3 regions of the Salmonella sp. GDC200615 genome follow, and region 3 is predicted to be linked to each of the others. Evidence: predicted binding sites of a transcription regulator. Region 3 holds the regulator's gene; each other region holds the start of a gene.

Region 1 (4,469 bases), 1.2 Mb from region 3:
GTCTCGTAACCGTCTTCGCGCAGCGCCAGCGAGGCGTGTACGCAGCAGTAGTCAAATTCGATACCCTGGCCGATACGGTTCGGGCCGCCGCCGAGGACCATGATTTTATCGCGGTCAACGGACGGGTTCGCTTCGCACTCGTCTTCATAGGTGGAGTACATGTAGGCGGTATCGGTGGCGAATTCCGCCGCGCAGGTATCCACACGCTTGTAGACCGGATGCAGGTCATACTGGTCACGCAGTTTGCGGATTTCCGCTTCACGCACGCCCGCCAGTTTCGCCAGACGCGCATCGGCAAAGCCTTTGCGTTTCAGCTGGCGCAGGAAGTCGGCGTTGAGGCCAGTAATCCCGACTTCAGCCACTTTCTCTTCCAGACGCACCAGTTCTTCAATCTGTACCAAGAACCAGCGGTCAATGTTGGTCAGGTTAAAGACGCCATCCACAGACAAGCCCGCACGGAAAGCATCGGCGATGTACCAGATACGATCTGCGCCCGCGTCTTTCAGCTCGCGGCGGATTTTGGTCAGCGCTTCCGGGTCGTCGAGGCTCACTTTCGGGTCGAAACCGGTGGCGCCCACTTCCAGGCCGCGCAGCGCTTTCTGCAGGGATTCCTGCTGCGTGCGACCAATCGCCATCACTTCCCCGACCGATTTCATCTGAGTGGTCAGACGGTCATTGGCACCGGCGAATTTCTCGAAGTTAAAGCGCGGAATTTTGGTGACAACGTAGTCAATAGACGGCTCAAACGACGCCGGCGTACGGCCACCGGTGATGTCGTTCATCAGCTCGTCGAGGGTATAACCCACCGCCAGTTTGGCCGCCACTTTGGCAATCGGGAAACCGGTGGCTTTCGACGCCAGCGCCGAGGAGCGGGAGACGCGCGGGTTCATTTCGATAACGATCAGACGGCCGTTTTTCGGGTTCACGGCGAACTGGACGTTAGAACCACCAGTTTCGACGCCGATTTCACGCAGTACCGCCATCGAGGCGTTACGCATGATTTGGTATTCTTTGTCGGTCAGCGTCTGTGCCGGGGCCACGGTGGTGGAGTCGCCGGTATGGATGCCCATCGCATCGAAGTTTTCGATAGAGCAGACGATGATGCAGTTGTCGTTTTTATCACGCACCACTTCCATCTCGTACTCTTTCCAGCCGATCAGCGATTCATCAATCAGCAGCTCGTTGGTTGGCGAGAGGTCCAGACCGCGTTCGCAGATTTCTTCGAACTCTTCACGGTTGTAAGCGATACCGCCGCCGGTGCCGCCCATGGTAAAGGACGGACGGATGATGCACGGGAAGCCCACGTCAGCGGCAACCGCCAGCGCTTCTTCCATGGTGTGCGCGATACCGGAACGCGCGGTGTCGAGACCAATTTTCTTCATCGCGATATCGAAGCGACGACGGTCTTCGGCTTTATCAATGGCGTCGGCGGTGGCGCCAATCATGGTGACGCCGAACTCTTCAAGTACGCCCTGACGCTCCAGCTCCAGCGCGCAGTTCAGCGCCGTCTGGCCGCCCATGGTTGGCAGCACCGCATCCGGACGCTCTTTTTCAATGATTTTGCGCACCACTTCCCAGTGAATCGGCTCGATGTAGGTGGCATCGGCCATTTCCGGGTCGGTCATGATGGTGGCCGGGTTGGAGTTCACCAGAATGACGCGATAGCCTTCTTCGCGCAGGGCTTTACACGCCTGAGCGCCGGAGTAGTCAAACTCACACGCCTGACCGATAACAATCGGGCCCGCGCCCAGAATCAGGATACTTTTTATATCTGTACGTTTTGGCATGGCTCTTATTACTCCTGATTATTTCGCGGACTGACGGTATTGCTCAATAAGCTCGATAAAGTGGTCGAACAGCGGCGCCGCATCGTGCGGGCCGGGGCTCGCCTCCGGGTGGCCCTGGAAGCTGAACGCCGGTTTGTCGGTACGATGAATACCCTGCAGGGTGCCGTCGAACAGCGACTTGTGGGTCACGCGCAGGTTGGCGGGCAGCGAGTCTTCATCCACCGCAAAGCCGTGGTTCTGCGCGGTGATCATTACCACGTTTCTGTCCATATCTTTTACCGGATGGTTGCCGCCGTGATGGCCGAACTTCATCTTAACGGTCTTCGCACCGCTCGCCAGCGCCAGTAGCTGATGACCGAGGCAGATGCCAAATAGCGGAATGTCGGTTTCGAGGAATTTCTGAATAGCAGTAATCGCGTAGTCGCACGGAGCCGGGTCGCCAGGGCCGTTTGACAGGAAGATGCCGTCCGGATTCATTTTCAGCACCTCTTCAGCAGAGGTTTGCGCTGGCACCACCGTCAGGCGGCAGCCGCGATCCACCAGCATACGCAGGATGTTGCGCTTCGCGCCGAAATCATAGGCCACCACATGGAACGGCAGGTCATCCTCAGATTTCGCTTCCGGTAAACCGTCTTTCAGCGTCCAGCTACCCTGCGTCCAGCGGTAAGTTTCCGCCGTGGTCACTTCTTTCGCCAGATCCATACCGTTAAGTCCAGGAAATGCTTTCGCTTTTTCCAGCGCCAGCTTCGCATCCGGGCTATCGCCTGCAATGATGCAGCCGTTCTGTGCGCCTTTCTCACGCAGCAGTCGGGTCAGCTTGCGGGTATCGATATCAGCAATCGCCACGATGTTATGGCGTTTGAGGTAAGAAGAGAGGTCTTCTGTGTTACGAAAGTTGCTGGCAATCAACGGCAGATCGCGAATCACTAAACCTTGCGCATGAACCTGAGAAGATTCTTCATCGGCTTCATTGGTGCCGACATTACCAATATGGGGATAAGTAAGAGTGACGATTTGGCGGGAATAGGAAGGATCAGTGAGGATTTCTTGATAACCGGTCATTGAAGTATTGAAAACGACTTCCCCAACCGCCGAACCTGTTGCCCCTATGGCCCGACCGTGAAACTGGGTTCCGTCTTCCAGAACCAATAGCGCTGACTTAATCAAAACACCCTCCATAGAATATTCACTCACTTTATTTGCATATTAATTCATTAAGTCAGTATGAAGCAATGCAAATTTGCTTACCCGTGGATTTCTGGCAAACGGCGGCATTCTGAAGTTAAGCCGGATAAAAGTCAACTTAAAGCGGGTATTTTTTATGTTATTTTGCACATTATAAGTAAGTTATTCTGTTTAAGAGGCAAAAATATCAACTAAGTGACGATAGAAAACGCTTGCGCTTCCTTGAGTTCGCAAAAAACTGGCTGTCATGATAAAAAGTGGACCAAATGGTCAAATTTCACATTAAAACAACAAAAAACAACGATAAAAATCCATTTAATAGCCATTAATGTTATTAAATTAATAATAATTCAAAATTGAGCAAATTAACAACAAAAATAACTTAAAAATCAACTTGTTATAAAAATAAAAAATCAAGTCAAACGTATCATAAAATCACAAAAAACAGCAAGTTAAGACAATATAATGATAAATCCAATTTAGATATTAATATCTAACTTCTTTTTCTTTAAGACAGGCGCATACGATTGGACCACAAACAGCCTCACTACAGCATAAAAAAGCTAACTTATTGAAGCAAAATAGATAAAACGATCCCGTGGAACAGCACTAACCCCCCAATGGATATCAGTCTTATCAGTCTGGTCGAGGTGCCTTTTGCATACGGTAAGCCACTGCGGCAGAACATGTCGTGGGAGAAGAAACTGTCGAAACATGAATGGTGAAAGGCGTTATTTATCTGACCGAATAACCGGGGGGCAAAAACAAAAGGGCAATAATATATTGCCCTTTGTAATCAATTAATCTTGATTACCACAACCACATCACGAAGGTATTTAGTCGCTATAATACATCCAGCCCCAGCACATCCCGCATGTCAAATAGCCCATTTTTCTTCGTTTTTAGCCATAACGCCGATCGCAACGCGCCATTTGCAAACGTCATGCGGCTGGAAGCTTTATGCGTAATCTCTACGCGCTCGCCAATATCGGCAAACATCGCGGTATGTTCGCCGACGATGTCGCCCGCCCGAACGGTCGCAAAGCCAATCGTGCCCGGTACGCGCTCGCCGGTATAACCTTCACGCGAGTAGACCGCGCAGTCCTTCAGATTTTTATCCAGCGCCCCGGCGATTGCCTCGCCCATTGCCAGCGCCGTACCCGACGGTGCATCCACTTTATGGCGGTGGTGCGCTTCAATAATTTCAATATCGCTATAGTCGCCCATTACCTTCGCGGCTTTCTCCAGCAGCTTGAGCATGACGTTAACGCCGACGCTAAAGTTTGCGGCGAAAACGATCGCAATCTCTTGTGACGCCTCGCGAATGGCTTGTTTACCGGCGTCGTCAAAGCCGGTAGTACCAATCACCATCCCTTTACCATGCTGGCGGCAAAACGCCAGATGCGTCAACGTGCCTTCCGGACGGGTAAAATCGATGAAAACGTCAAAATCATCTTTTACCGCCTCAAGGCTGCTTTGAACGATCACGCCGGACTT
Region 2 (4,469 bases), 2.1 Mb from region 3:
CCGCATGAAGCCCGCCGAAAAACAGGCGGTGATGCAGGCCTTTAAGCAGGGTGAACTGCATCTGCTGGTCGCCACTACGGTGATTGAGGTGGGGGTCGATGTTCCTAACGCCAGCCTGATGATTATTGAAAACCCGGAGCGACTGGGCCTGGCGCAATTACACCAGCTCAGAGGACGTGTTGGCCGTGGCGCGGTCGCATCGCACTGCGTGCTGCTCTATAAATCGCCGTTGTCGAAAACGGCGCAGAAGCGTTTACAGGTATTGCGCGATAGCAACGACGGTTTTGTGATTGCGCAAAAAGATTTAGAGATTCGCGGCCCGGGGGAATTACTGGGCACGCGCCAGACAGGGAACGCCGAATTTAAAGTTGCGGATTTACTGCGCGATCAGGCCATAATCCCCGAAGTTCAGCGTATTGCCCGTCATATTCACGAACGTTATCCGCAGCAGGCACAAGCGCTGATTGAGCGCTGGATGCCGGAAACCGAACGTTATTCCAACGCCTAGTGAGCACGGCGGCTTTAATGCCGCCGTACAAACCCTTATTGCGCGAAAATCGGTAACATCAGGTACAGCTTAATCACCAACGCATTGACGATATCGATAAAGAACGCGCCGACCATCGGCACCACCAGGAACGCCATATGCGAGGGACCAAAACGGTCGGTAATCGCCTGCATATTAGCAATGGCGGTCGGCGTTGCGCCCAGGCCAAAACCGCAGTGACCCGCCGCCAGCACCGCCGCATCGTAGTTTTTCCCCATCATGCGCCAGGTGACGAAGATCGCGTACAGCGCCATGAAGATGGTCTGTACCACCAGAATCGCCAGCATCGGCAGCGCCAGCGACGCCAGTTCCCACAGCTTCAGGCTCATCAGCGCCATTGCCAGGAACAGTGACAAACTCACGTTCCCCAGTACCGAAACAGCACGCTCAAATACGCGATAAAAACCCACCAGCGCCAGGCCATTGCTGAGGATCACCCCAACAAATAGCACACAAACGAAGACCGGCAGTTCAAGCACCGTTCCCGCCAGTAGCTGCGCTACGATTTTGCCCACGGTCAAACAGATAGCAATCAGGGCGATGGTTTCGATTAGCACCAGAGAGGTGATCATACGGCCCACATCCGGCTTTTCAAAGGCTGTCGGCACGGCCTGATCGTCAGGCATTCCATCCGGCGTGGTGGAGTGTTTCACCAGATAACGCGCTACCGGACCGCCAATCAACCCGCCCAGCACCAGGCCAAAGGTTGCACATGCCATCGCAACTTCGGTGGCATTGGCAAAACCATAACGTTCGACAAACAGTTTACTCCACGCCGCGCCGGTACCGTGTCCGCCGGACAGCGTAATTGACCCGGCAATCAGCCCCATTAACGGGTCCAGCCCCAACAGACTCGCCATGCCGATACCGATGGCATTCTGCATCAGCAGTAATCCGACCACGACGACCAGGAAGACGCCAACAACGCGTCCCCCCTTGCGCAGGCTGGCAAGGTTAGCGTTAAGGCCGATCGTCGCGAAAAACGCCAGCATCAACGGATCGCGCAGGGTCATATCAAAGTTGACCTCCCAACCGACGCTTTTTTTCAGCACCAGCAGAGCAACCGCGACCAGTAACCCCCCCGCCACCGGTTCCGGAATCGTATATTTCTTCAGTAAGGAGACAGACTGGACCAGCTTGCGACCCAGTAGCAGCACCAGCGTGGCGGCGACAAGGGTCGATAAGGTATCGAGTTCAAACATTTAAAGCTCCTGTAGTGCGCTGTGACATGTGCGCACAAATCATTTCCTGAGTCATTTTTTTAGCTCTTTGCGAGTCTTCGGCATGGATTTTAAGCAGAAAAAGGCAAAAAGTTATATAAAAAGGTGCATTTATCTTTTTTAAATATTAAGAATATTCGCTAGCAATCGTTTGCTTTTACCACCTGGTCAGATAAAATCACCGCTTTTCCACCACGAGAATGTCCCTGATGTCCGTTAACGCCATCGAGTCGGCAGATGCGCAACCGGTTGCGCAGACGCAAAACAGCGAATTAATTTACCGTCTTGAAGATCGCCCGCCGCTCCCTCAAACCCTTTTTGCCGCTTGTCAGCATCTGCTGGCCATGTTTGTCGCGGTAATCACGCCAGCGCTGTTAATCTGCCAGGCGTTGGGTTTACCGGCGCAGGATACGCAGCACATTATCAGCATGTCGCTGTTCGCCTCCGGCGTAGCCTCTATTATTCAAATCAAAGCGTGGGGGCCGGTAGGATCGGGGCTGTTATCCATCCAGGGAACCAGTTTTAACTTTGTCGCCCCGCTGATTATGGGCGGTACCGCGCTGAAAACCGGCGGCGCGGATGTCCCGACGATGATGGCGGCGCTGTTCGGCACGCTGATGCTGGCAAGCTGCACCGAGATGGTGCTTTCTCGCATTCTACATCTGGCGCGCCGGATTATCACGCCGTTAGTCTCCGGCGTCGTGGTGATGATTATTGGCCTGTCGCTGATTCAGGTGGGGCTAACCTCCATCGGCGGCGGCTATGCCGCCATGAGCGACAACACCTTTGGCGCACCGAAAAACCTGCTGCTGGCCGGCGTCGTCCTGGCCATTATTATCCTGCTGAATCGGCAGCGTAATCCCTACCTGCGCGTGGCTTCTTTGGTTATTGCCATGGCGGCAGGCTATCTTTTAGCCTGGTTTATGGGCATGTTGCCTGAGAATAACGCGCCGGTCTCGCAGGACATCCTGATGGTGCCGACCCCGCTGTATTATGGTCTGGGCATTGACTGGAACCTGTTGCTGCCGTTGATGCTGGTCTTTATGATTACGTCGCTGGAGACCATCGGAGACATCACCGCCACCTCTGATGTCTCCGAGCAGCCGGTATCCGGCCCCTTGTACATGAAACGGCTAAAGGGCGGCGTACTGGCTAACGGCCTGAACTCATTTGTTTCAGCGGTATTTAATACGTTCCCGAATTCCTGTTTCGGTCAGAACAACGGCGTAATTCAGTTGACTGGCGTCGCCAGTCGCTATGTGGGATTTGTTGTCGCGCTGATGCTGATTGTACTCGGCCTGTTCCCGGCGGTAAGCGGTTTTGTGCAGCATATCCCGGAACCGGTGCTCGGCGGCGCCACGTTGGTGATGTTCGGCACCATTGCCGCCTCCGGGGTGCGTATTGTCTCGCGTGAGCCGCTGAACCGCCGCGCGATTCTGATTATCGCCCTGTCGCTGGCCGTGGGTCTTGGCGTCTCGCAACAGCCGCAGATCCTGCAGTTCGCGCCGGAATGGGTGAAAAATCTGCTCTCATCCGGAATTGCCGCTGGCGGCATCACGGCTATCGTGCTGAACCTGATTCTCCCGCCGGAAAAACCGTAAAAACCCTGCGGCGGCGACACGATTCGCCGCTGCTGTAACGCTCTTTCACCATTCCTGTCTTGAGGATTGCACGCAAATCGTGCATAAATCCCCTATGTGCATTTCACGGGATGGAAGACCATGAAATTGATTGGGAGGTTGCTTCTCTACGTGCTGATCGCCTGTTTAGTGGTGATTTTCGGCTTTTATTTTCTGCTGCAAACGCGCTGGGGCGCAGATCATGTCAGCAACTGGGTATCAGAGAACAGCGGTTATCACCTCACATTCGACGTGATGGATCATCGTTTTTCCGCCCCATCCCATCTTTTACTGGAGAATGTGACCTTTGGTCGTGATGGTCAGCCTGCTACCCTGGTCGCGAAAACCGTAGATATCGGTCTGAGCATTCGCCAGTTAACCGCGCCGCTGCATGTCGACACGATTCTGTTACAGGACGGCACGCTGAATATTTCAGTGCAAACCGCCCCTTTCCCGTTTGAGGCCGACCGCCTGCAACTTCGCAATATGGCGCTCAATAGTCCCGGTAGAGAATGGCGGTTGAGCGCCCAGCGCGTTAACGGCGGCGTTATGCCATGGCACCCCGAAGCCGGTCGGGTATTGGGCAATAAAGCCCAGATCCAACTGAGCGCCGGTTCGCTGACGTTAAACGACGTTCCCGCCACTAATGTGCTTATTGAAGGCAGTATCGACCATGATCAGGTGATGTTAAACACCGTCGGCGCCGATATGGCGCGCGGAGCGTTAACCGGCGTCGCCCGGCGTAACGCTGACGGTAGTTGGGTCGTTGAAAATCTGCGGCTGAATGATATTCGGTTACAAAGCGATAAATCCCTGAGCGAGTTTTTCGCGCCGCTTACTACGATTCCATCTTTGCAGATTGGTCGTCTTGAAGTGACGGACTCCAGCCTGCAAGGACCAGACTGGGCTGTCACCGATCTTGACCTGAGTTTGCGCAATCTGACTCTGCGCAAAGAAGACTGGCAAAGTCAGGAAGGTAAATTATCGATGAACGCCAGCGAGTTTATTTACGGCTCGCTGCACTTGCTCGATCCAATCCTGAACGCCGAATTTTCACCACAGGGCGTTGCGCTACGCCAGTTC
Region 3 (4,469 bases):
CCACGAAATCTCGTCATACGACGCATCGTCGTAACAGAACCGCGCCCACGTCAATCGCCGCCCTCGACGTAACGGAAAAATGCACGACGCGTAAAGGCCGTAAGCCGCACTGCGTGAAGGGGAAAGGAACATTGACGGTCTCTATTGCCGATGCGCATCGTGCAAAAGTACAAAAAGCGACGAAAACCGCGATGTCCAAACTCATGAACCAGATTGGTAAACCGTATCATTGGGGAGGCGCGTCGCCGCGTACCGGTTTTGATTGCAGCGGTCTGGTTTATTATGCCTATAAAGATTTAGTGAAGATCCGTATCCCCCGAACGGCGAATGAGATGTATCACCTGCGTGACGCGGCGCCCATTGAGCGTAGCGAGTTGAAAAACGGCGATCTGGTGTTCTTCCGTACGCAGGGGCGCGGCACCGCCGATCACGTTGGCGTCTATGTCGGCAACGGTAAGTTTATCCAGTCTCCGCGCAGCGGTCAGGAAATTAAGATCACCTCACTGAACGAAGAATACTGGCAACGTCATTATGTCGGCGCCCGCCGGGTGATGACGCCTAAAACAATTCGCTAATATTTTATCCTGTCGTTTAACGACAGGATAACTTCTTCTTTTGCGCCACCGCTCAATTTGCTACCCTATCCTTACGCGCACCAGGGGTATTGTGCGTGCGCAATATTAATAATAAGGAGAGAAGCAATGTCGTTCGAATTACCTGCATTACCGTATGCCAAAGATGCTCTGGCGCCGCATATTTCTGCTGAGACGCTGGAATATCACTATGGCAAACATCATCAGACTTACGTGACCAATCTTAACAATTTGATCAAAGGCACGGCGTTTGAAGGCAAATCGCTGGAAGAGATCGTGCGCACTTCCGAAGGCGGCATCTTTAATAACGCCGCTCAGGTGTGGAACCACACCTTCTACTGGAACTGCCTGGCGCCAAACGCTGGCGGCGAACCGACCGGGAAACTGGCTGATGCTATCGCGGCATCTTTTGGCAGCTTCGCGGAATTTAAAGCGCAGTTCACCGATGCCGCTATCAAAAACTTTGGTTCCGGATGGACATGGCTGGTAAAAAGCGCTGATGGCAAACTGGCTATCGTTTCTACCTCAAATGCCGGTACGCCGCTGACTACGGATGCAACGCCGTTGCTGACGGTTGATGTGTGGGAACACGCGTATTACATCGACTACCGCAACGCCCGTCCAAACTATCTGGAGCATTTCTGGGCGCTGGTTAACTGGGAATTTGTTGCGAAAAATCTCGCCGCATAAGTCTGAGTACGCAGAAGGTACGCCTTCTGCGTTTTAGAGAGGGATAGAATAGAGGAGACGCCCACCCTCAGAAGAGAGGAAATCAGTGCAGAGCGGCCGTTAATCCACCTGCGACAATCACGCCCAGAACAATCAGCGTAGTAATCAACGAAAATTTCAGGTCGGTACTCATCAAGTTTTCTCCTTTTTATTCCCACACAAAAAGTGATATAGCGCATTTTTGCACATTCCCGCACAAAAATCTCTCATGTTTTATATTGATAACTGTTTTTAACGCTTCCCCTTTTCCTCAAGATCAGACAAAATTCCAGGCTTACTGAATTAGCGTAACGGCCATTGACCCCTTCCTGACGTTCCGTGTCGTTTTTCCGGCGTGCCGCAACCCTGATGTTGCGATTAGGGTGTGTGTAGGCAAACGTTTACCTGGCGTTTCTCAGGAGCTTAGCGAGGGTCTGGAGTGAAATGTAATGGCAACAATTAAAGATGTAGCGAAACGAGCAAACGTTTCCACTACAACTGTATCACACGTAATCAACAAAACGCGTTTTGTCGCTGAAGAAACGCGTAACGCGGTCTGGGCGGCAATTAAAGAGCTGCACTACTCTCCCAGCGCCGTCGCGCGTAGCCTGAAGGTTAACCATACCAAGTCGATAGGCTTACTGGCGACCAGCAGCGAAGCGGCCTATTTTGCCGAAATTATCGAGGCGGTTGAAAAAAACTGTTTCCAGAAAGGCTATACGCTGATTTTAGGCAACGCCTGGAATAACCTGGAAAAACAGCGCGCCTACCTGTCCATGATGGCGCAAAAGCGCGTGGATGGCCTGCTGGTGATGTGTTCTGAGTATCCAGAACCTCTGCTTTCCATGCTGGAAGAGTATCGCCATATTCCGATGGTGGTGATGGACTGGGGTGAAGCGAAGGCCGATTTTACCGACACGGTGATTGATAACGCCTTTGCAGGCGGCTATATGGCGGGTCGTTATCTGGTTGAGCGCGGCCACCGGGATATCGGCGTTATTCCCGGCCCGCTGGAGCGCAACACCGGCGCGGGCCGGCTGGCAGGCTTTATGAAAGCCATGGAGGAGGCGCTGATCAACGTGCCGGACAACTGGATTGTTCAGGGCGACTTCGAGCCGGAATCCGGTTACCACGCGATGCAGCAAATTTTATCGCAGTCACATCGCCCTACCGCCGTTTTCTGCGGCGGCGATATTATGGCGATGGGCGCGCTTTGCGCGGCTGACGAAATGGGGCTTCGCGTACCGCAGGACGTTTCGGTGATCGGTTATGACAATGTGCGTAACGCCCGTTACTTTACCCCGGCGCTGACGACGATTCACCAGCCCAAAGACTCTTTAGGCGAAACCGCATTTAATATGCTATTGGATCGCATCGTCAATAAGCGCGAAGAGTCACAGTCTATTGAAGTTCATCCACGCCTGGTTGAGCGTCGCTCGGTCGCTGACGGCCCGTTCCGCGACTATCGGCGTTAATCCCCGCTGTCGGGAGCCTCTTCTGGCTCCCGCAGCCACTCCCGATTCAACGTTTCGCTATCGCCCAAATAGTCCAGCAGCCATGCCAGCGCGGGCGAGGCTTCGTTTTGCTGCCACGTCACGCAACAGGCCGCATCGGGAAACGGATTCTCTAACGTCAGCGCCACCCATTTTCCGCTGTCTATCCACTGTCGGGCAAAATGCGTCGGCACCATTCCCACGCATAGTCCTGCCGACAGGCAGGTTGCCGATGACTCCCAGTCCGGTACGACGACCCTTTTTTGGTTATCCAGCAGCCAGGTAATCCGTTTCGGTAAGGTTCGCGAAGTGTCTTCCCTGACCAGCGACGGCCAGTTGCGCAGGGTATCATCGCTTAACGGCCCAGGCATCGACGCCAGCGGGTGATCGCTTGCCACTACGCAGCTCCAGCTCAGGGTCCCCATATCCCGAAAAGCGTAACGCCCCCCTACCGGAATCGCCTGCGTCGCCCCAATCGCCAGTTCGACACGCCCGTCGGAGAGCGCGTCCCAGACGCCGTTAAACACCTCCTGAAAAACCAGCAGTTCCACATCGTCAAAATGGCGATAGAAATCGACGATCATCTGCCGGGTACGTTCTGGTCTGACGATATTGTCCACCGCAATAGCTAACTGCCCACGCCAACCATTAGCAATTTGCTGACACTGTTGGCGAGTGATCTGCATTTTTTTGATAACAGAACGCCCTTCTTTTAAAAACCAGACGCCAGCAGGCGTCAGTTCAACATCACGGTGACGTCGTACAAAAAGCGGTACGGCCAGCCACTCCTCTAACTGACGAACGGTGTAACTGACTGCTGAAGGCACACGGTGCAGTTCCTGCGCCGCCGCGCTAAAACTGCCATTGCGCGCTACGGCGTCAACCACTTCAAGCGAGTATTCCGACCACATAATTTGCCTACAAAAATTTTGAATTCACTGGACAAATATTAACGTTTCACAACCGTAATTTCACTCCCTACACTCTGCGACAATGTCTGTCTGATAAGAAAGAGAAACAAATATGCAACCTGGAAAAGGTTTTTTAGTCTGGTTAGCCGGTCTTAGCGTGCTGGGATTTCTGGCTACGGACATGTACCTGCCCGCGTTTGCCGCCATACAGGCGGATTTACAAACGCCTGCCGCCGCGGTCAGCGCCAGCCTAAGCCTGTTTTTAGCTGGCTTTGCCGTCGCGCAACTCCTCTGGGGACCGCTATCGGATCGTTATGGCCGTAAACCGATTTTACTGCTAGGGTTATCTATCTTTGCACTCGGAAGTCTGGGGATGCTGTGGGTAGAAAGCGCGGCAGCACTGCTGACGCTGCGCTTCGTGCAGGCCGTCGGCGTTTGCGCGGCAACGGTAATCTGGCAAGCGCTGGTGACCGATTATTACCCTTCGCAAAAAATTAACCGTATCTTCGCCACGATCATGCCACTGGTGGGATTATCCCCGGCGCTTGCGCCCTTACTGGGAAGCTGGATACTGACGCATTTCTCATGGCAGGCGATTTTCGCCACTCTGTTCGTGATTACGTTGTTGCTGATGTTGCCGGCGCTGCGTTTAAAACCATCGGTAAAAGCGCGTACCGAAGGACAGGATAAACTCACTTTCGCGACGTTGTTACGCTCTAAAACCTATCGCGGTAATGTGCTGATTTATGCCGCCTGTTCCGCCA

What was found. Region 3 encodes PurR, which represses purine synthesis genes. Its sites were predicted from a motif close to CANGCAAACGTTTGCNTG; they were not measured.
Region 1: a site for PurR is predicted at 3,046-3,063, ahead of carA (glutamine-hydrolyzing carbamoyl-phosphate synthase small subunit). Genes of this name have one in related genera too.
Region 2: a site for PurR is predicted at 1,908-1,925, ahead of gltS (sodium/glutamate symporter). Genes of this name have one in related genera too.

What each region holds. Positions count from the first base shown of each region.
Region 1 covers NZ_CP192247.1:948,030-952,498, reverse strand. Annotated here, with positions in the region: gene carB (carbamoyl-phosphate synthase large subunit) at 1-1,787, opposite strand, end outside; gene carA (glutamine-hydrolyzing carbamoyl-phosphate synthase small subunit) at 1,806-2,954, opposite strand; gene dapB (4-hydroxy-tetrahydrodipicolinate reductase) at 3,816-4,469, opposite strand, start outside.
Region 2 covers NZ_CP192247.1:91,045-95,513, reverse strand. Annotated here, with positions in the region: gene recG (ATP-dependent DNA helicase RecG) at 1-508, shown strand, start outside; gene gltS (sodium/glutamate symporter) at 544-1,749, opposite strand; gene xanP (xanthine/proton symporter XanP) at 1,977-3,368, shown strand; gene ACQ29O_RS00440 (AsmA family protein) at 3,489-4,469, shown strand, end outside.
Region 3 covers NZ_CP192247.1:2,148,014-2,152,482, reverse strand. Annotated here, with positions in the region: gene ACQ29O_RS10270 (C40 family peptidase) at 1-575, shown strand, start outside; gene sodB (superoxide dismutase [Fe]) at 702-1,283, shown strand; gene ACQ29O_RS10260 (YnhF family membrane protein) at 1,366-1,455, opposite strand; gene purR (HTH-type transcriptional repressor PurR) at 1,751-2,776, shown strand; gene punR (DNA-binding transcriptional activator PunR) at 2,773-3,705, opposite strand; gene punC (purine nucleoside transporter PunC) at 3,818-4,469, shown strand, end outside.